4 regions of the Rahnella sp. P4_A8 genome follow, and region 1 is predicted to be linked to each of the others. Evidence: predicted binding sites of a transcription regulator. Region 1 holds the regulator's gene; each other region holds the start of a gene.
What was found. Region 1 encodes PhoB, which activates phosphate uptake and scavenging genes when phosphate is short. Its sites were predicted from a motif close to CTGTCATAAAACTGNCNNAT; they were not measured.

Region 1 (5,171 bases):
CCGCCAACAGCATTCAAAAATGGGAGCGGGATGAAACCAAACCCACCGGAGCGGCGCTGATCTTACTGATGCTAATTGAAGAAAAAGGTTTACAGATCATCTGCTAAAAGAAGCCACAGCTTGTTGCTGTGGCTTGATTTTTATCCCTTTACGCCGCTTTGGCTGGCCTGTTCCTGAGGAACAATCAACTTCGGCGCCAGCATAAACATAAACCGGGTACCGACGCCGACTTCACTCATGACTTCAAGTTTCGTGTGGTGATGGCTGAGCGCATGTTTGACGATTGCCAGTCCCAGTCCGCTGCCGCCGGTCTGACGTGAACGGGCTTTATCGACGCGGTAGAAACGTTCGGTCAGGCGCGGCAGGTGCTGCGGCGCAATGCCCGGTCCGTTGTCGCTGATCTGGAACTGTGCGCCATGCGGCGTTTGTTGCCAGCTGACTTCAATCCGTGTCCCCGCTGGCGTGTGGTTAACCGCGTTATACACCAGGTTCGACACCGCGCTGCGCAGTTGATCTTCATTACCAAAGACCTTCAGCTTGTCGTTTACGCGAAACACCACTTCATGCCTGCCGTTGCTTAACGTTTGCACTTCACGTTCGAGCATGCCGAGCATCACCGGAATATCGACTTTCTCGTGCAAATCAATATTCGCTGAGGCTTCGATTTTCGACAGCGTCAGCAGCTGCTTCACCAGCCCGTCCATGCGCCGCGTCTGTTCCTGCATGGTATCCAGCGCTTTAGTGCGGAAAGGCTCTTCCAGCTTGGCGTCTTCCATCATTTCCAGATACCCCTGCAATACCGTCAATGGGGTTCTCAGTTCATGACTGACGTTAGCGAAGAAGTTACGCCGTGCGCCTTCAAGCTGACGCATCTGGGTCACGTCGCGTGCCACCATCAGCAGTTGTCCTTCGGAATAAGGCATGACGCGAAACTCGACATAATGCTCATTATTGAGTTGTAAATTCAGCGCCCGGCTGAAATCGCGGGTCTGGATCCACAGCCGGAATTCCGGATAACGCAGCAGGTTGAAGATATGTTGCCCGTTATCTTCCGGCCAGCGGAAACCGAGCAAATCCTGCGCCAGTCCGTTACACCAGAAAATATTGCCATCTTCAGTGGTCAGCACCACGGCATCCGGCAGCGATTCGGCACCGCTGCGAAAACGTTTGATGAGCTGACCTAATTCCCGACGGCGACGCCGGTTGCGTATCTGCATCTGGTTCAGCCCGTAAAACAGCGGCTCCCAGCTCCAGCGCCCATTCGGTGGCGTAATGCTGCGGTCGAGCCACAGCCAGTGAGAGAGTTTAAGCTGGTTGTAATAATTCCAGCCCAGTGCCGCCATCAGCGACACCAGGAGGAGCCAGCCGAAATGGCCGACGAAGATACCGAGAATTAACGCTGGCAGGCAAAAGAGAAACAATTCACCCGCCAGTCGTTTCCATGACAAACGTTCTAGCACACAGATTCTCCGCTGTGAGGGCTCAATAACGCGTTGAAAAACGGTATCCGGTACCACGAACAGTCTGGATCATTCTGTCATGTCCACTGGTTTCCAGCGCCTTACGTAAACGACGAATATGCACGTCAACCGTGCGATCTTCCACATAAACGTTAGTGCCCCAGACGTTATTGAGCAACTGTTCGCGGCTGTATACACGTTCGGAATGGGTCATAAAGAAGTGTAATAACTTAAATTCGGTCGGCCCCATATCGAGCGCCTGCTCGTTGGCCATTACCCGGTGAGACGACGGATCCAGGCTTAAACCCTGCATGTCGATCACTTCTTCCACCGCCATTGGCGAGATGCGACGCATCACGGCTTTAATGCGGGCAACCAGTTCTTTCGGAGAAAACGGTTTAGTGATGTAATCATCGGCACCCACTTCAAGGCCGCGCACCCGATCTTCTTCTTCACCGCGTGCGGTCAGCATCATCACCGGAATTTCGCGGGTCAGTGCCTCACGTTTAAGATGCTTAATAAACTGAATACCGGAACCGCCAGGTAACATCCAGTCAAGCAGGATCAGTTCAGGGTAAGGTTCAACAAGCTGCCCAATCGCTGAATCAAAATCCTCAGCTTCTACGGCCTGATAGCCATTTTGTTCCAGTACAAAACACACCATTTCACGGATTGGAGCTTCGTCTTCAACCACCAATATACGTCTAGCCATCGTAGGTCCTGCCAATAGGTTAGCGATCTTTTATTTGATTGCGGGCGCCATTATGCGTCAGTTTTGTGACAGATTTATGAATGAAAAGAATGGTTCATTACAGTCAACTATGACAGATAATTTCCGGCCATCTTGCTGAAATTGGTCTGATTTATCGGGGACAGCTTCCCCTGCCGACGTTTATACTTTACCTCATTGTCGTCATCCAGGGTTCATACGGGAGTCTCATGCGCCTGATCCACACCTCAGACTGGCACCTCGGCCAGTACTTTTTCACTAAAAGCCGTGCAGCCGAACATCAGGCATTTTTGCGCTGGCTGACTGGTCAGGTGCAACAACATCAGGTCGACGCCGTGATTGTCGCGGGCGATATTTTCGACACGGGATCCCCACCCAGTTATGCCCGCGAATTGTATAACCGCTTCGTGGTGGAATTACAGCAAACCGGCTGCCAGCTGGTGGTGCTGGCTGGTAACCACGATTCTGTCGCCACGCTCAATGAATCGCGCGAGCTCCTTTCCTGCCTGAATACGCGGGTGATTGCCACCGTCGGTGAAAACCTTTCTGAACAGATTTTAGTGCTCAGTCAGCGTGACGGGAAACCCGGCGCGATACTGTGCGCTATCCCGTTTTTACGCCCGCGTGATCTGCTCGCCAGCCAGGCGGGACAGTCCGGCAGCGACAAGCAACTGGCATTGCAGGAAGCCATCGCCGCGCATTATGACGCGCTCTGGCAGGCTGCGCAGGCCAGACGTGACGAACTGGGCATGCCGCTGCCTATTATTGCGACCGGCCATCTGACGACTGTCGGTGTCAGTACCTCAGATTCCGTGCGCGACATCTATATAGGTACGCTCGATGCGTTTCCGGCGCAGGCCTTTCCGCCGGTCGATTATGTGGCACTGGGTCATATTCACCGTGCACAATGCGTCGCCAAAACCGAACATATCCGTTACAGCGGCTCGCCGATTGCCCTGAGTTTTGACGAACTGAGCAAAGCTAAAAGTGTGTACTTACTTGATTTTGATGGTGCGACGCTCAACGCCATCGACACACTGGAAATCCCGGTTTTCCAGCCGATGCAGATAATCAAAGGCTCGCTGGTGGAGATTGAACAACAACTGGCACAGTTCGAAGGCGGTGATCCGGCCAAACCGGTGTGGCTCGATATTGAAGTCTCCACCCAGGATTATCTCAGCGACATCCAGCGACGCATTCAGGCGCTGACGGAAGATCTGCCGGTAGAAGTCGTGCTGTTACGCCGCAGCAAAGAACAGCGCATCAACAGTATTGAGCAGCAGGAAAAAGAAACCCTCAGCGAACTGAGCGTCAGCGACGTGTTTGAACGACGACTGGCGCTGGAACCGGCCCCTGACGAGCCGCGTCAGGCTCGGATGCGCACGTTGTTTGCGCAGGTGGTTGAACAGGTTACCAACGGTCAGAACGCGGAGGATAGCGCACAATGAAAATTCTCAGCCTGCGTTTAAAAAACCTGAACTCGCTGGAAGGCGAATGGAAAATTGATTTCACCGCCGAGCCGTTTGCCAGCAACGGATTATTCGCCATCACCGGTCCGACCGGTGCGGGGAAAACCACCCTGCTCGATGCCATTTGTCTGGCGCTTTATCATCAGACGCCACGGCTGAACATTACACCAAGCCAGAATGAACTGATGACCCGCCACACCGCAGAATCGCTGGCCGAGGTGGAGTTTGAAGTCAAAGGTGTGGGTTACCGCGCTTTCTGGAGCCAGCGCCGCGCCAAAAATTCCCCTGACGGCAATCTGCAGGCACCGAAAGTCGAGCTGGCGTTACTGGCCGACGGCAAAATTCTGGCGGATAAAGTGCGCGATAAACTCGATGCCATCGCCACACTGACCGGGCTGGATTTCGGTCGTTTCACCAAATCCATGATGCTTTCACAGGGGCAGTTCGCCGCGTTTCTGAATGCCGATGCCAACGACCGCGCCGAATTGCTGGAAGAACTGACCGGCACCGAGATTTACGGTCTGCTTTCTCAACGCGTGTTTGAGCAACATAAAGAAGCGCGCATTGCGCTGGACGGTCTGCATCAGCGTATGGCCGGAATCGAACTGCTCAGCGAAGAACAGCGCCAGACGCTCGAATCACAACGTGCTGAACTGAACGCGCAGGAAATCAGCCTCAGTCAGCAGGCGCAGCAGCGCCAGCAGGATCTGAACTGGCTGCAACAGTGGCAGCAGGTGCAGCAAAAACAGCAGCAGTCTCAGCAACAACTGACCGCCGCAGAGCAGGAAAATCTGGCCGCCGCGCCGCAGTTACAGCAACTGGCGCGCAGCGAACCGGCAGAAAAACTGCGTCCGTTACTCAATGATCGCCAGCGCTGTCAGGATGACGCGCAGCGCCTTCAGCAATTACTGATACAACTGACGCAGCAGCAGGAGCAGCAGATTGCACAGATGACGCCGCTGAGTCTGGCGGTGGAACAGGCGCACACTGCGCGGCAGAAACAGGCGGAAGAACAGCGCCAGATGCAAACGCTGATCGAAGAAAAAATCCTGCCACTGGATAGCGAAATCGCGCAATGGCGCAAATCGCTGGTGGAAACACAACAGGCGGTCAGCGAGTCGCAGAAACAGGCTGGTGAACATAGCGCGACGCTGCAGCAAATCACGGCGGAACGTCAGAAACTGGATGAGGAAAGCCGCCAGCATCACACCCGTCAGGCCGCGCTGACTGAGGCCCTTAACGTCGCACAACAACGTCAGGCTGAACTGGAAAAACAGTACCCGCAGGTAGTGTTACAGAAACGTCAAACCGAACTCATGCAGCTCCGGCCGGTGCGGCAGCAGCTGTTTTCACTCGCGCAAATCTTCCCGCAACTGAACCAGCGCGTGCAGCAACAGCATAAAGATTTTGCGCAGTACCAGACGCTGCTGGCCGAAGAAGAACTGCGTCTGGGCGCGATCCGTCTGCAATGTCAGAAACAACTGGAACATCTGAACGACGTCAAGGCGCTGC
Region 2 (5,171 bases), on a different contig from region 1:
CAAACGCGCCTAGTGAGCCTTTAATTAACCCCATGAGATCATTCAACACGTTCCAGTATGTTATCAAACGCTAGCATTCCCTGTTGTCGTCTTACGATCAGAGCATCCACAAAGGGCTTGAGTGCCGGTTCAAACATAAAGTAGAGTAAGTCATAATCTTTTTTTCGCAACTCGCCATATATTTCAGGTTCGTCTATGCTGAGAGCTTCTGATGTTCTGATACAGCGTTCTTTCATTCCACCTATCAGCAATAAATTACCAACAAGACCACCCCGCACTGTGACTGCCAATCCAGCACGCTGAGCAATCGCCGTGGCTATTTTTGCTGAAATTACAGAGTTAGTTGCAGTGCGACCTATTATTGAAAATAAAGACCGGCTGTATATTTTGTTTTGTTTGCTTTCTGAAACGTATTTATCAAACTTTTCGAAAACCGTCTTTATCGCGTCTAGAATCCGATCATAATTGAGGATTCCATTTTTGATTGCATGGATGATTCTAATGGTTTGTGTTTCGTGGGCGTAATGTGAATCAGTGTCAAATACACCATAAGCCATATATCCAAGATCGACGGGTACGGAGAGCGCACCGTGAACAAACCCTAATACTGAGTCAGGTGAAATAATGATATCGGCAATGCGTGTGGCGATTTCCTCATAATTGCTCATGCTAATTCCTTTTATTAGCCAGTTCCCAGCGTGTGAGTATACTCCCCCTTCGGCAGTGGATATATTAAAAGAGGCTTCGTCTTTATACATGCCGGCCCTCCCCGCTTCATGATGCACTGTGATTTCCCCAGCGGCCTTGCTCGCCGGTGAGATTCGGGTTTACGGGCAGGCTGCGTAATAGAGTTTTTCCGAATTGGGCTTTATACCCAGACTGCCCAACTTCCTCATGCCACCAGCGTGAACCGTTCGCTAAACACTACATATGCTATGCCGCCCATCTGCGACTGCTACCATATGTAGTGTTTTTCTGCTTTTGAGGGGGGAGATTGTCCTGTTTGACATCAAAATTAGATTTTTTGTAGAGGTGCTCTAGATCACGAACTTTAATGTCTCAAATTCAGGTTAGATCACAAACTATTTATTCAGATCACCGTCTGTATTATTCCAGAACAGCCACCAGATCCTGCGCACATGCCCACGCCGAGCTCCATGCCCACTGGAAATTGTATCCGCCCAGCCAGCCGGTCACATCCACCACTTCGCCGATGAAATACAGGCCGGGGACTTTCGCTGCCGCCATCGTTTTTGAAGATAATTCTTTGGTATCGACGCCGCCGAGTGTGACTTCTGCCGTGCGGTAACCTTCGGTGCCGTTCGGCTGTACCTGCCAGTTTTGCAGTTGCTCAACCAGTTCGGCCTGCTGCGGCACGTTCAGCTGTTTCAGTGTCACGTCCGGCAACTGCCCCAGCGTTTGCAGGCATTCGACCAGACGCTTCGGCAGTTGCATCGCCAGCGTGTTTTTCAGACTCTGATTTGGGTGTTCCTGACGCTGTGCATTCAGAAACGCCGCCAGATCGACATCAGGAAGTAAGTTAACGCTCACAAACTCGCCAGGCTGCCAGTAACTGGAAAGCTGTAAAACGGCCGGGCCGGACATGCCACGATGGGTAAAAAGAATGCTTTCACGGAAGACAGTGCCGTCTTCAGCAGTAAGCACCGCCGGGACTGACACCCCGGAAAGCGTCTGCAAGTGATCGAGCAGCGGCTTGTGCAGGGTAAATGGCACCAGACCGGCGCGGGTCGGCAGTACTTTCAGGCCAAACTGTTCCGCCAGACGGTAACCGAAGGGTGTCGCGCCCAGCCCTGGCATGGAAAGCCCGCCGCTGGCAATAACAAGTGAGTGAGTGCTTACAGTTGAGCCATTCACTTTGATAACAAAGCCATTTTCGGTTTTCTGCACGTCGGAAATCTCGCTGCGCAAGCGCACATCGACATTGCCCTGCTCGCATTCTTTATCGAGCATGGTGACGATTTGCTGCGCCGAGTCGTCGCAGAATAGCTGCCCGAGCGTTTTCTCGTGCCAGGCGATGCCGTAACGGTTGACCATATCGATGAAATCCCACTGGGTGTAACGCGCCAGCGCGGATTTACAGAAATGCGGGTTTTCGGAAAGATAGGCAGCGGGTTCGGCATAAAGGTTGGTGAAATTGCAGCGTCCGCCGCCTGACATCAGAATTTTTCGCCCGGTTTTTTTGCCGTTATCCAGCAGCAGAACACGGCAGCCACCCTGTCCGGCCTGTGCTGCGCAGAACATGCCTGCCGCACCTGCACCAATGACTACCACATCAACCTGTTCCACTTTTGGCCTCTCTTTTCCGGAAATTCAACTACGTTTTAGATAAGGTTTGCCCTGTTAACCAGGGCTTTGAGTCGCGGATTGTAAGGGACGGAGGGCTGTTAAACCAGCCAGACAGACTGCTTGCCGGACGTCGTAAGTAAATGTTTCTGCGTTCAAAGGAGGAATAACATATTGATAGATAAATACTTAATTGAAATAAAGCCAAACATTGAACTGTTTTTAGTCAAAAAAATGTCATATTTTCCTTTTCCCGTCCCCCTGTTCTCGCAGATAATGCGCGGCGTTCATGACCACTAACTGGCGTAACAATTATGCTGCATCTATTTGCCGGATTGGATATTCATACCGGTTCGTTATTGATTCTCGCGTTACTGTTTGTTCTGTTCTATGAAGCCATTAACGGTTTTCATGATACGGCCAACGCAGTGGCAACCGTCATCTATACCCGGGCAATGCGTTCGCAATTAGCGGTCGTGATGGCAGGGGTATTTAACTTCTTTGGCGTCCTGCTCGGTGGTTTGAGTGTGGCCTATGCCATCGTTCATTTACTGCCAACCGATTTGCTGCTCAATGTGGGTTCTGCTCATGGCCTTGCCATGGTGTTCTCTATGTTACTGGCCGCGATCATCTGGAACCTCGGTACCTGGTATTTCGGCCTGCCGGCGTCCAGCTCCCACACCCTTATCGGCGCCATCATTGGCGTAGGGCTGACCAATGCATTAATGACTCACACTTCCGTGGTCGATGCGTTAAACATCCCTAAAATGATTGGTATTTTTGCTTCGCTGATTATCTCTCCGCTGGTCGGGATGATTATCGCCGGTACCATGATTTTCCTGCTGCGCCGTTACTGGAGTGGCAATAAGAAACATGCCCGTATCCACCTGACACCGGCGGAACGTGAGAAGAAAGACGGCAAGAAAAAACCGCCATTCTGGACACGTACAGGTCTGATTCTGTCGGCTATCGGCGTGAGTTTCTCTCACGGCGCTAACGATGGTCAGAAGGGTATCGGTCTGATCATGCTGGTGCTGATTGGCGTGGCGCCAGCCGGTTTTGTGGTGAATATGAACGCGACCGGTTACGACATTACCCGTACCCGCGACGCCGTGACACACCTCGGCCAGTATTATCAGCAACATGTTGATGCCGTGCCGCACGTGGTTGCACAGACGCCAATAGTGCCGGCACCGGACGTCAATATCGCACCGACCGATGAGCCTAAAGTGTTCCACTGCGACAGCAGCCACGCACTTGACGCTATCGGCCGCGCGCAAACCCTGCTGACCAATCTTCAGTCTTACAGCGACCTGGCACCGGAAGAACGCAGCCATATGCGTCGCCTGCTGATGTGTGTTTCTGATACTGCGGATAAAGTGGCCAAGCTGCCGGAAACCTCTCCTGCAGACAAACGCTTCCTCGGCGAGCTGAAAACAGACATTCTGCAAACCGTTGAATACGCGCCTATCTGGATCATTATCGCTGTGGCACTGGCACTGGCGCTGGGTACGATGATTGGCTGGAAACGTGTCGCAACCACTATCGGTGAGAAGATTGGTAAGAAAGGCATGACTTACGCACAGGGTCTGTCTGCACAGCTCACGGCGGCGGTCTCCATCGGCGTAGCCAGCTATACCGGCATGCCGGTATCCACCACGCACGTGCTGTCTTCTGCGGTCGCAGGAACCATGATTGTCGATGGTGGCGGTGTGCAGTCGAAAACCGTGAAAAACATCGCGATGGCGTGGGTCTTAACCCTGCCTGTGTCGATTGTGCTCTCCGGTGTCCTGTACTGGATTGCACTGAAGCTGATCTGATGATTGTCTGACCGACATGAAATAAAAAGGCGACCTTGCTCAGCAGGTCGCCTTTTTTGTTTCCTTTTTCACGCATCCTCCCTCGCGTTTCTTTCCGTTTCTAATACCAAATCAGCATGGCTAACATACTGATTAATATTAAACCGACCAATGCTGTTGTCAGGATAAACTGACCGCGAACCCGTTCACAACGGCGGATAAACTCAGGATCGTGATGTTCAACGTAGCGCTGAGCATAAATATAGCGTACCAACCTTATTTGCTTGCTGGGCTGACCGTGAGACGTAAAAAATCCTCCTCCATCAACGTACTGATACAGCAGCGGATCACACCCTCGCAGAACCACCAGCAATGCGCGCAAAGAAGAGTAATAGCGCAGCATATTCACTACACACACAAAACATAAAGCCCAAAACAGCGCAACGGGACTGATCATGATTCCCCCTCAAGGCGAACTGACACCGCGCAATGCGCCCGTCGTGCTGGCACACACCCGGCGTTTCGCCCTGCCTTTCCGCAATTTCACACCCCCGGGCTACGTTCGCCCGCCCTCTTGCCCTATCACAGAAGATTGCCAAAACAGGAGACGCCTGCATTATTCAGTGTAGGAAACGAATCCGTAACTGTTCATATTATTTATATCTATACATAGCCGGAAACGGAAATGGGATCTGTATGCTTGATTTATTTAACCCTTTTGGCGCTATACTGAAGTCATGAGTTTTGCATGATGCTGATATTGCTATTAACCGACTTATGGAAGGAGTTTTCTTATGGCTTACAAACACATACTTATTGCTGTGGACTTGTCACCGGAGAGCAAAGTTCTGGTCGAGAAAGCCGTTTCCATGGCGCGTCCGTATAACGCCAAAGTGTCCCTGATCCACGTTGATGTAAACTATTCCGACCTGTATACCGGTCTGATCGACGTTAATCTGGGTGACATGCAGAAACGTATTTCCGAAGAAACGCATCACGCGTTGAACGAACTGTCGCAAAATGCCGGCTATCCGATTTCAGAAACCCTGAGCGGCAGCGGTGATTTAG
Region 3 (5,171 bases), on a different contig from region 1:
TAGACGTAGTACAGCGTAATCACGACAGCCAGTATCGCGAGGTAGCGCAGATAGCGGCGCTGCGCGGCAAACAGATGCCCGTGCTTCTGCTTCAGGCTGCTGACCACATGAGGTTCGAGCGCATCAGTTAACATCAGAAAGTGCCCTCCACAACGCGTTTGCGCAATTTACCGGAAAGAAAATCCATCGCCGACACCACCAGAATAATCAGCAGTAAGGTCATGCTGACCTGGTCATATCGGTCCAGTTTGATTGAGGTCATCAGCTCCTGCCCGATACCACCGGCCCCGACCAGCCCGAGGATAGTCGACTGGCGGAAGTTAATTTCGAGGCGCATAAAGCTGTAGGATAAGAAGATCGGTTTCACCTGCGGCCACATGGCGAAACGCATGCGCTGCAAACGCCCCGCGCCGCAGGCTCTGAGTCCGCGCACCGGTTTATCCGATGCGGTTTCAATGGATTCGTAGAACAATTTGGTCAGACTGCCGGCAGTGTGTAACGTCAGGGCGATAAAACCCGGAATGGCACCGACGCCAAACGCCATCACACACATTACCGCCCAGGCCAGTTCCGGCATGGTGCGCAGGAAAGCGACAAAGGTACGGATGCTGAATTTCACCCATTTAGGCGAATCCGTATTGCTGGCGGCGAGAAAAGCCAGCACGACTGCCAGCGCCGTCGACAATATCGTTGAGGACAACGCCAGCTGAATAGTTTCCCAAATCAGCGGCAGCTGAATATTGAGACGATATCCCCAATACGCCAGTGAACCTTCTGTATGACCGTCAGCAAATAACAATGACCAGTGTAATACCGGCACCGTCTGACCAATATAATCAAAGAAGCTCGGCGCGGAGACGATAATCGTTTTTAAATTAAGTTCGGAAACATTGCCTGACCACAGATATAACAACAACATCAGCCCTGACCAGATCAGCGCTTCCCGCTTTTGTTTACCGCGTATCTGCTGGTAATAACGATTGAAGTCTTTGTTCAAAATAATATTTCCGATTTGCGATAATCATTATTCCTCCCCCTGCGAAGGGGGAGGTCAGGAGGGGGTATTAAAAAAACAATAATGGTAAAAGCTTTCGCTTCCTGAGTTGCCATTAATACCCCACCCCAACCCTCCCCTTCGCAGGGGAGGGAGTTACGGGTTAGCGACCGCCTTTGGTCAGTTCACGCTTCATATCAATAATCTGCTGATATTCAGCCAGGGACGTTTCGCCGATATGCTGTTTGCCGCCCACCGCTTTTACGAAACAAGCGTGGTCATCTTTATCCAGTTTCTTAATGGCAGAAACCAGCTTAGCTTTAAATGCCGGTGGCAAATCGCTGCGCACTAAAATCGGACCATTAGGAATTAATGGCGATTCCCAGATAATGCGGATTTTCTTCATCAGATCCGGATGGTCCATGCGGATCATGCGGTTGAATGCACCGGAGGTATAACCGGTTTCGCGGTCGCCGATCATTGAAGTCCAGGTGACTGCGCCTTCGAACTGGCCGTTCAGCACGCCAAGAATATCCTGCTCATGGCCGCCGGAGAAGGTCACGCTGGAGAAGAAGTTGTTGTATTTGTTATCCGTCGTGCCGCCAAATTCTTTCTTGAATGTCTGGTTCGGGATCAGGTAACCCGAAGTAGAATCCGGGTCAGCGAAACCGAATGATTTGCCTTTCAGGTCAGATAATTTCTGGTACGGGCTGTCGGCTTTTACGACAACCACGGAGTGATAACCCCGGGATTTATCCGTATCGTCAATAACAATGCCGACCAGATCCACCGCTTTCGGATTATTAATATAAACCGAAGCAAAAGATGACGGGGACATGCTTAATACCATATCCACTTTCTTACCTAATAACCCCTGAATAACACCTGAATAATCGGATGAATTACGCAGTTTGGTATCCACATTTAATTCTTTATCGAAGAAATCTTTTACACACTGATTATCGCCGATTTGCTGGGTGGCATTCTGGCCACCCAGAATACCTAAGTTTAATTCTTTAGGAGCATCTTCTGCCATGCTGTGCATTGCAGTAAAAGAACCTGCTACGAAGACTGCCAGACGTAATAACTTCTTCATGTAATGATGACCTTGTGTAGATTGAGAGAAAGTAGAAATAAGCACTGCAAAATAAATAACGTTATTGTTTAACTGTTTATCGCTTCGTGTTCTTCACCGTATAACTGATGCAAAATGCCTTCAGTTAACTGGTCCGGATGGCCGTCGAAAATAATCTGCCCTTTCGCGATGCCGATAACGCGGGTGCAATAATCTTTCACCAACTCGACAGAGTGCAGGTTGACCATCACGGCGATATTCTCTTCGCTGACTTTTTTCAGCGCATTCATGATGCGCAGGGTATTTTTCGGATCCAGTGACGCCACCGGTTCATCGGCCAGCAGAATTTTCGGGTTCTGCATCAGCGCGCGACAAATCGCCACACGCTGCATCTGGCCGCCGGAAAGGTTTTCGGCACGCTGCAATGCATGCGGCAGCATGTGCAACCATTCAAGCAAAGAGATGGCGCGGGCGCGGTCTTCGTCATCGAACTGGTTAAAGAATGATTTGAACGTTGAGGTGTGGCTGAGACGCCCCAGTAACACATTTGTCAGGACATCCAGACGAGGCACCAGGCAGAAATCCTGAAAAATCATGCCACAGCCTGAACGCCAGCGACGCAATGCTTTGCCGGTAAGCCCGGCCAGCTCCTGCTGTTCACCATTTTCGTAATGACATACCACACTGCCATCCGTGAGCGGGATCGTACCGTTGAGCACATGCAGCAGGGTGGATTTACCCGCGCCAGAACGGCCAATTACCGCCACGAACTCACCGGCGTGGAGATCAAAATTGATGTCATTCAGGACACGCTGACCCGATTTATAGGATTTCACCAGGCCTTTGACGTCCAGAACTTTGTTCAGATGCTGTGGCCCGGTCTGAGGATATTCAGCCTGTGCCAGCTTAAGTTGAGCTTGCGCCATGATGCTGTCTCTCGGTTGCTTTCGTTATCTGGCGTTCATTAAGCGCGAGTTTTATGACACATCAATGACGATTTAATGGACAGCGCATGACAAAAATGCAACAGATTAAGTGAAATTACCTAACCCATATCCCGAATGACGTTTAACTTAACAAGTATCATTTAAGTCTATGATTAGATGGCATCCCATCAAAAAAGGAAGATGAAATGGATAATCAGTCACTCATCGCCACGCTGAAAGAGATTGCCGGCAGCCGCCACGTTTTAACCGGCGACAGCAACACCGAACGCTACCGCAAAGGGTTTCGCTCCGGTGGCGGTAAAGCGCTGGCGGTCGTATTTCCACAAACGCTGCTGCAACAGTGGCAACTGCTCAAAACCTGCATCGCCGCCGACAAGATTGTCATTATGCAGGCCGCCAATACCGGGCTGACCGAAGGTTCGACGCCCAGCGGCGACGACTATGACCGCGACATTGTTATTTTCAGCACCCTGAAACTGGACACGATCCAGTTACTCGACGGCGGTCATCAGGTGATCGGTTTTCCCGGCAGCACCCTGTATAAGCTGGAAAAAATCCTCAAGCCCTACAACCGCGAACCGCATTCAGTGATTGGCTCGTCCTGCATCGGCGCATCGGTGGTCGGCGGGATCTGTAATAATTCTGGCGGATCGCTGGTGAAACGCGGCCCGGCGTATACCGAAATGGCGCTCTATGCACAAATCGATGCACAAGGTGAATTGCGGCTGATTAACCATCTGGGCATTAATCTTGGTGAAACGCCGGAAGAAATCCTGACACGTCTGGAAAAAGGCGATTATCTGGAAACCGATATCCAGCATGATCAGCGTCTGGCGTCGGATCACGATTATGCCTCACGTGTCCGCGAAGTGGATGCGGATACGCCGTCGCGTTTCAACGCGGATGAGCGACGTTTATTTGAAGCTTCAGGTTGTGCGGGCAAGCTGGCGGTTTTCGCCGTGCGGCTCGATACGTTTCCGGCAGAAACGCAGCAGCAGGTTTTCTACATCGGCACCAATGACACGGCGGTGCTGACAGAATTACGCCGCCAGATCCTGCGTGACTTCGCTAACCTTCCGGTGGCAGGGGAATACATGCACCGGGATATTTTCGATATCACCGAAGTCTATGGCAAAGACACTTTCCTGATGATCGACAAACTTGGCACCGACAAAATGCCAGACATGTTTACTGCCAAAGGAAAGTTCGATGCACACGCCAGCAAGGTCCCTTTCCTGCCCAAACATTTCAGCGACCGCGTGATGCAGTGTCTGAGCAAAGCCCTGCCGAATCATCTGCCACCGCGTATGAAGCAGTATCGTGACCGGTTTGAACATCACTTACTGCTGAAAATGTCCGGCCCCGGTATTGACGAAGCCCGAACCTTTTTGACACGTTTCTTTAGTGAGGGTCAGGGTGATTTCTTTATCTGTTCCGCCGACGAAGGCAAGAAAGCCTTCCTGCATCGCTTTGCCGCCGCCGGTGCCGCCGTGCGGTATCACGCGGTACATGAAAAAGAAGTGGAAGATATTCTGGCGCTGGATATCGCACTGCGCCGCAATGACCGCGACTGGTTCGAGACATTGCCGGAAGATATCGACAATCAACTGGTGGCAAAACTGTATTACGGCCATTTCATGTGCCACGTTTTCCATCAGGATTACATCGTCAAAAAAGGCGCAAACAGCAAGGCGCTGAAACACAGGATGTTAGAACTGCTCGACGCCAAAGGCGCGGAATATCCCGCCGAACATAACGTCGGCCATTTGTATCTGGCAAAACCACATTTGAAAGAATTCTACCGGCAGGCAGACCCGACCAACACCTTCAATCCGGGTATCGGGAAAACCAGTAAGATGAAGAACTGGCAGGAATAATGTCCTTCAAAAGAGGAATGGCGTAGTCGGCGCAGGCAGTTTGTTCCCAGACAGCGCGGAGGACCCGGAGCGTACATAAAGTACGTGAGGAGTCCGAGCACTGCCCGGGGGCAAAATGGCAAGTAAGATAGCCATTAAGTTAAAATAACTGTGTTCCGTAACCCCACATAATTACCGTCAGAGCCAGAAGCAGCTCTAATACCAGAACGCCCATTGCCAGTGTTGAACTGGAGAACAGGAACCCTTCGCGACGGTCGATATTGAGGAAGTTAGGAATG
Region 4 (5,171 bases), on a different contig from region 1:
AACCTTGCCACTGGCGTTTGCTTCTATCGTTATGGGTTCTGCCATTGCCAGCCTGCAAGGCGTTTTCCATCCGCTCATTGCACTACTGGCGCTGCTGACTGCGGGCTGTTTGCAAATTTTGTCAAATCTGGCGAATGACTATGGCGATGCCGAGAAAGGCAGTGACACGCCGGAACGCGTCGGGCCCTTACGCGGCATGCAAAAGGGCCTGATTACCGCCGGGCAGATGAAGCGCGCGATTATCCTGACCATCGCGCTGACCCTTATCTGCGGTACTGCGCTTATTGCCGTGGCCTGTCATAAGCCTAGTGACGTGGTCGGGTTTCTGATCCTCGGCTTGCTGTCGATTGGCGCCGCCATTACCTATACCGTCGGCACACGACCTTATGGCTACATGGGACTTGGCGATATTTCCGTGCTGATCTTCTTCGGCTGGATCAGTGTCGCAGGGACGTTTTATTTACAGGCAGGCTATTTCGACTGGATCGTAATGCTTCCGGCGACGGCGACAGGTTTGCTGTCCACTGCGGTACTCAATATCAATAATTTGCGCGATATCGAAACCGACAGCGCCAACGGCAAGAATACCCTGGCGGTTCGCCTCGGGCCGGTTAACGCACGACGCTATCACGCCATCATTCTGACCGCCGCCGTGCTGTGTCTGGTGATTTTCTCCGCCCTGCACCTGCCTCACTGGACCGGCTGGCTGTTTATTCTGGCGCTCCCAATGCTGGCAAAACATCTGATACGGGTGATGAAATCGACAACATCCACTGAAGTCCGCCCGTTGCTGGAACATATGGTAAAAACCGCGTTGCTGACTAACGTCTTGTTTGCAGTGGGTCTGTTGCTCAATTGAGTAAAGTTGGCCTGATGTGCGTTTATCAGGTCACTTTTCACATTTAACAATTGATGATTTTGCCAACATCCGCCGGAAAGGGATATACTGAACACTCATGCAGCAACCAGATGAAATCCTATGAAATACGATACTTCCGAACTTTGCGACATCTACCATGAAGAAGTGAATGTCGTTGAACCCTTGTTCTCCAACTTTGGCGGCCGTACTTCATTTGGCGGGCAAATCACCACCGTGAAATGCTTCGAAGATAATGGCTTGCTTTATGACCTGCTGGAAGAAAATGGCCGTGGCCGTGTATTAGTGATCGATGGTGGCGGTTCTGTTCGTCGCGCACTGCTGGATGCCGGACTGGCACGCCTTGCATTGCAAAACGAATGGGAAGGCATCGTGATTTACGGTGCAGTCCGTCAGGTTGATGATCTCGAAGAGCTGGATCTGGGTATCCAGGCGATGGCGGCTATCCCGGCTGGCGCAGGCAGTGAAGGGATTGGCGAAAGCGACATTCGTGTCAATTTCGGCGGCGTCACCTTCTTCTCCGGCGACCATCTTTATGCCGATAATACCGGTATCGTGCTGTCCGAAGACCCGCTCGATATTGAGTGATTTCCTTCTGAGCACAACAAAAAAGGACGCCAAGGCGTCCTTTTTTATTTGGAATATGAAGTAATTAAACTTCTTCCATTTTTCCCAACAATGCACGCAGACGATCCTGCCATACGTGTTGTTCTTCTTTCAGCTGCGCATTTTCACGCACCAGAGACTCATGGTTGCCGCTGGCTTGCTGAACTTCCTGAGACAGGGTGTTGTTCTGCTCTTTCAGTTCTTCGATTTCCATCTGCAACAGAGTAATGGTATCAATCGCTTGCTGAACTTTAGCTTCTAATTTCTCAAATACTTCAAATGACATTTTTCGGTCCCCTTATGTTCGCAAGGCGCACATCTTATGTTCTGCCGCATCGTCCGGACACGGCTCAAAAATTCCTGCACTCCGTCGATTTTTATAACGAATTCATCAGAGAATTGCGCAAAACCAGCGTGTGTCTTAACGGGTGATTGTATGTAGCCAGCTTTGTTCTGTCTACCCGCAACCCCTTTATCCACGCAGTCTGTTGCAATTTAACAGCGCCGGGTATCAGGAAATGCTTAAAAAGCAGCGTCACACACCAGAAATACTGTTTAATGCCGAATAACCTTAGCCGCTGCGCGGGAAGGCATGTTGATGTTCGTTTGTCACAAATGGCGGCTGAAAATGTTAAATCATGGACTTTTTGCGCTGCATCAAGTTCCAACAATACGCGAAATCGCTCATTTTTATGACGCGACACACAAAATTTGATTTCGCTATTTCTCGTTTATGCTCGTTAACGATAAATTCACATTACGTTCTCATTTAATGATGAACGCCAAAATCCGATTACGTTGACAAACGACATAACAGAAAAATTATAACTAACCATTAACATCATCCTTAGCAGGATCAAACTATGAGCCAAACCATGAGTTCCACATTAAAAGGTCAGTGCATCGCTGAGTTTCTGGGTACCGGGCTTATCATTTTCTTTGGTGCGGGCTGTGTCGCAGCAATGAAACTTGCCGGGGCAACCTTTGGCCAGTGGGAAATCAGTATTATCTGGGGTCTGGGTGTGGCAATGGCCATCTACCTGACTGCCGCCATCTCCGGCGCACACCTGAATCCGGCGGTGACCGTCGCACTTTGTTTGTTTGCAAACTTTGAAGGACGCAAAGTTCTGCCTTACATCATTGCGCAGGTCGCGGGAGCTTTCTGCGCCGCCGCACTGGTCTACGGCCTTTACTACAACCTGTTCTTCGATTTTGAGCAAAGCCACAACATGGTGCGCGGCAGCGTCGAAAGTCTGGATCTGGCCGGTATTTTCTCTACCTATCCAAACCCGCACATCAGCGTATTGCAGGCGTTTCTGGTAGAAACGGTGATTACGGCCATTCTGATGGCGCTGATCCTCGGCCTGACCGATGACGGCAACGGCATTCCACGTGGTCCGCTGGCGCCATTGCTGATCGGTATCCTGATCGCGGTTATCGGTGCCTCCATGGGGCCACTGACCGGATTCGCCCTGAACCCGGCACGTGACTTTGGTCCGAAAGTCTTCGCCTACTTCGCTGGCTGGGGCAAGGTTGCCTTCACCGGCGCGCGCGATATTCCTTATTTCCTGGTGCCGATTTTTGGCCCGCTGCTCGGTGCTTCTCTGGGTGCCATCGCGTATAAAGCGCTGATCGGCCGCCATTTGCCAAATCAGATTAATGAGCCGGCAGAAGAAAAAGCACCTCAGCCATCCAAACAGCATAAGGCCTGATCGGCTAAACTGTTCCATAGCTTACTCATTCGCAGGATGAATATTATGTCAGCAGATACGACTCACGAAAAAAAATACATTGTTGCACTCGACCAGGGTACAACCAGTTCACGCGCGGTAGTGCTGGATCACGATGCCAATATCGTCAGCGTGTCACAACGCGAATTCACCCAGATCTACCCTAAGTCAGGCTGGGTTGAGCACGACCCGATGGAAATCTGGTCATCGCAAAGCTCGGTGCTGGTGGAAGTGCTGGCGAAAGCCGACATTAACTCCGATCAGATTGCCGGTATCGGTATCACCAACCAGCGCGAAACCACCATCGTGTGGGAAAAAGAAACTGGCAAGCCAATCTATAACGCGATTGTCTGGCAATGTCGCCGAACTGCTGACATCTGCGAAAAACTGAAAAAAGACGGTCTGGAAGAATACATTCGCCATAACACCGGCCTGGTTATCGACCCTTACTTCTCCGGCACCAAACTGAAGTGGATCCTCGACAACGTTGAAGGCTCTCGCGAACGCGCTAAACGCGGCGAACTGCTGTTCGGCACCGTCGACACCTGGTTGGTCTGGAAAATGACGCAGGGACGTGTTCACGTGACGGATTACACCAACGCTTCGCGTACCATGCTGTTCAACATCCATGATCTGCAATGGGATGAGCGCATGCTGGAAGTGCTGGATATTCCACGTGAAATGCTGCCGGAAGTTCGCTCTTCTTCTGAGATTTACGGCCAGACCAACATTGGTGGTAAAGGCGGTACGCGTATTCCTATCGCTGGCATCGCAGGTGACCAGCAGGCGGCGCTCTATGGTCAGCTGTGTGTACAACCGGGTATGGCGAAAAACACCTACGGCACTGGCTGCTTCCTGCTGATGAATACCGGTACTGAAGCGGTCGCCTCTAAAAATGGCCTGCTGACTACCATCGCCTGCGGCCCGCGCGGCGAAGTCAACTACGCGCTGGAAGGGGCTGTGTTTGTCGGCGGTGCGTCCATTCAGTGGCTGCGTGATGAACTGAAGCTGATCAGCGACGCAACTGACTCCGAATATTTCGCCATGAAAGTGAAAGACACGAACGGCGTTTACGTAGTGCCTGCCTTTACCGGCCTCGGCGCCCCTTACTGGGATCCGTATGCCCGCGGCGCAATCTTCGGTCTGAGCCGTGGTGCGAACAGCAACCACATCATCCGCGCGACGCTGGAATCTATCGCTTACCAGACCCGCGACGTACTGGATGCCATGCAGGCAGACTCGGGCGCTCGTCTGCAGGCACTGCGTGTGGACGGCGGTGCGGTGGCCAACAACTTCCTGATGCAATTCCAGTCAGACATTCTTGGCACCCGCGTTGAGCGCCCTGAAGTGCTGGAAGTCACCGCGCTGGGTTCTGCTTTCCTGGCAGGTCTGGCCGTCGGCTTCTGGAACGACCTGGAAGAAGTGCGCAGCAAAGCGACCATCGAACGTGAATTCCGCCCAAGCATTGAAACGACGGAACGTAATGTCCGCTATAAAGGCTGGCAAAAAGCGGTGGCACGCGTTCGTTCGTGGGAAGATCACGACGAGTAATCGCCAGATATTATCACCAACACCCCTTTCTGAAACTCCCCATCCGGGGAGTTTTTTTATGCACCTTTCCCGTTGTGCTAAAATCTGCGCCACAGATGAGCCTCGCCTCACCGACCTCTTTTTTTCTTTCTACAGGCTTTCCAATGAAACGTGAATTAGCAATCGAGTTCTCCCGCGTGACCGAAGCTGCCGCGCTCGCCGGTTACAAATGGCTGGGTCGTGGCGATAAAAACCTTGCCGATAACGCTGCCGTTCAGTCCATGCGCATCATGCTCAATAAAGTCGATATCGACGGCACTATCGTGATTGGCGAAGGGGAGATTGATGAAGCGCCGATGCTGTATATCGGTGAAAAAGTCGGTACCGGCAACGGCGACGCGGTGGATATCGCGGTCGATCCTATTGAA

Region 2: pitA (inorganic phosphate transporter PitA) is a predicted target of PhoB. The motif match lies at 2,528-2,547, and genes of this name have one in related genera.
Region 3: phnC (phosphonate ABC transporter ATP-binding protein) is a predicted target of PhoB. The motif match lies at 3,036-3,055, and genes of this name have one in related genera.
Region 4: AC1DUO_RS14090 (MIP/aquaporin family protein) is a predicted target of PhoB. The motif match lies at 2,163-2,182, and genes of this name have one in related genera.

Annotation. Positions count from the first base shown of each region.
Region 1 is NZ_JBFUHK010000031.1:15,952-21,122, reverse strand. Features, by position in the region: gene AC1DUO_RS15620 (helix-turn-helix domain-containing protein) at 1-107, shown strand, start outside; gene phoR (phosphate regulon sensor histidine kinase PhoR) at 141-1,460, opposite strand; gene phoB (phosphate response regulator transcription factor PhoB) at 1,483-2,172, opposite strand; gene sbcD (exonuclease subunit SbcD) at 2,400-3,638, shown strand; gene sbcC (exonuclease subunit SbcC) at 3,635-5,171, shown strand, end outside.
Region 2 is NZ_JBFUHK010000005.1:161,999-167,169, forward strand. Features, by position in the region: gene AC1DUO_RS04845 (hypothetical protein) at 39-668, opposite strand; gene AC1DUO_RS04850 (BaiN/RdsA family NAD(P)/FAD-dependent oxidoreductase) at 1,108-2,307, opposite strand; gene pitA (inorganic phosphate transporter PitA) at 2,619-4,124, shown strand; gene uspB (universal stress protein UspB) at 4,225-4,560, opposite strand; gene uspA (universal stress protein UspA) at 4,898-5,171, shown strand, end outside.
Region 3 is NZ_JBFUHK010000009.1:84,833-90,003, forward strand. Features, by position in the region: gene phnE (phosphonate ABC transporter, permease protein PhnE) at 1-134, opposite strand, end outside; gene phnE (phosphonate ABC transporter, permease protein PhnE) at 134-997, opposite strand; gene phnD (phosphonate ABC transporter substrate-binding protein) at 1,158-2,090, opposite strand; gene phnC (phosphonate ABC transporter ATP-binding protein) at 2,159-2,995, opposite strand; gene dld (D-lactate dehydrogenase) at 3,202-4,893, shown strand; gene AC1DUO_RS07445 (Yip1 family protein) at 5,033-5,171, opposite strand, start outside.
Region 4 is NZ_JBFUHK010000025.1:27,672-32,842, reverse strand. Features, by position in the region: gene AC1DUO_RS14105 (1,4-dihydroxy-2-naphthoate polyprenyltransferase) at 1-859, shown strand, start outside; gene rraA (ribonuclease E activity regulator RraA) at 980-1,465, shown strand; gene zapB (septal ring assembly protein ZapB) at 1,530-1,769, opposite strand; gene AC1DUO_RS14090 (MIP/aquaporin family protein) at 2,347-3,195, shown strand; gene glpK (glycerol kinase GlpK) at 3,241-4,764, shown strand; gene glpX (class II fructose-bisphosphatase) at 4,908-5,171, shown strand, end outside.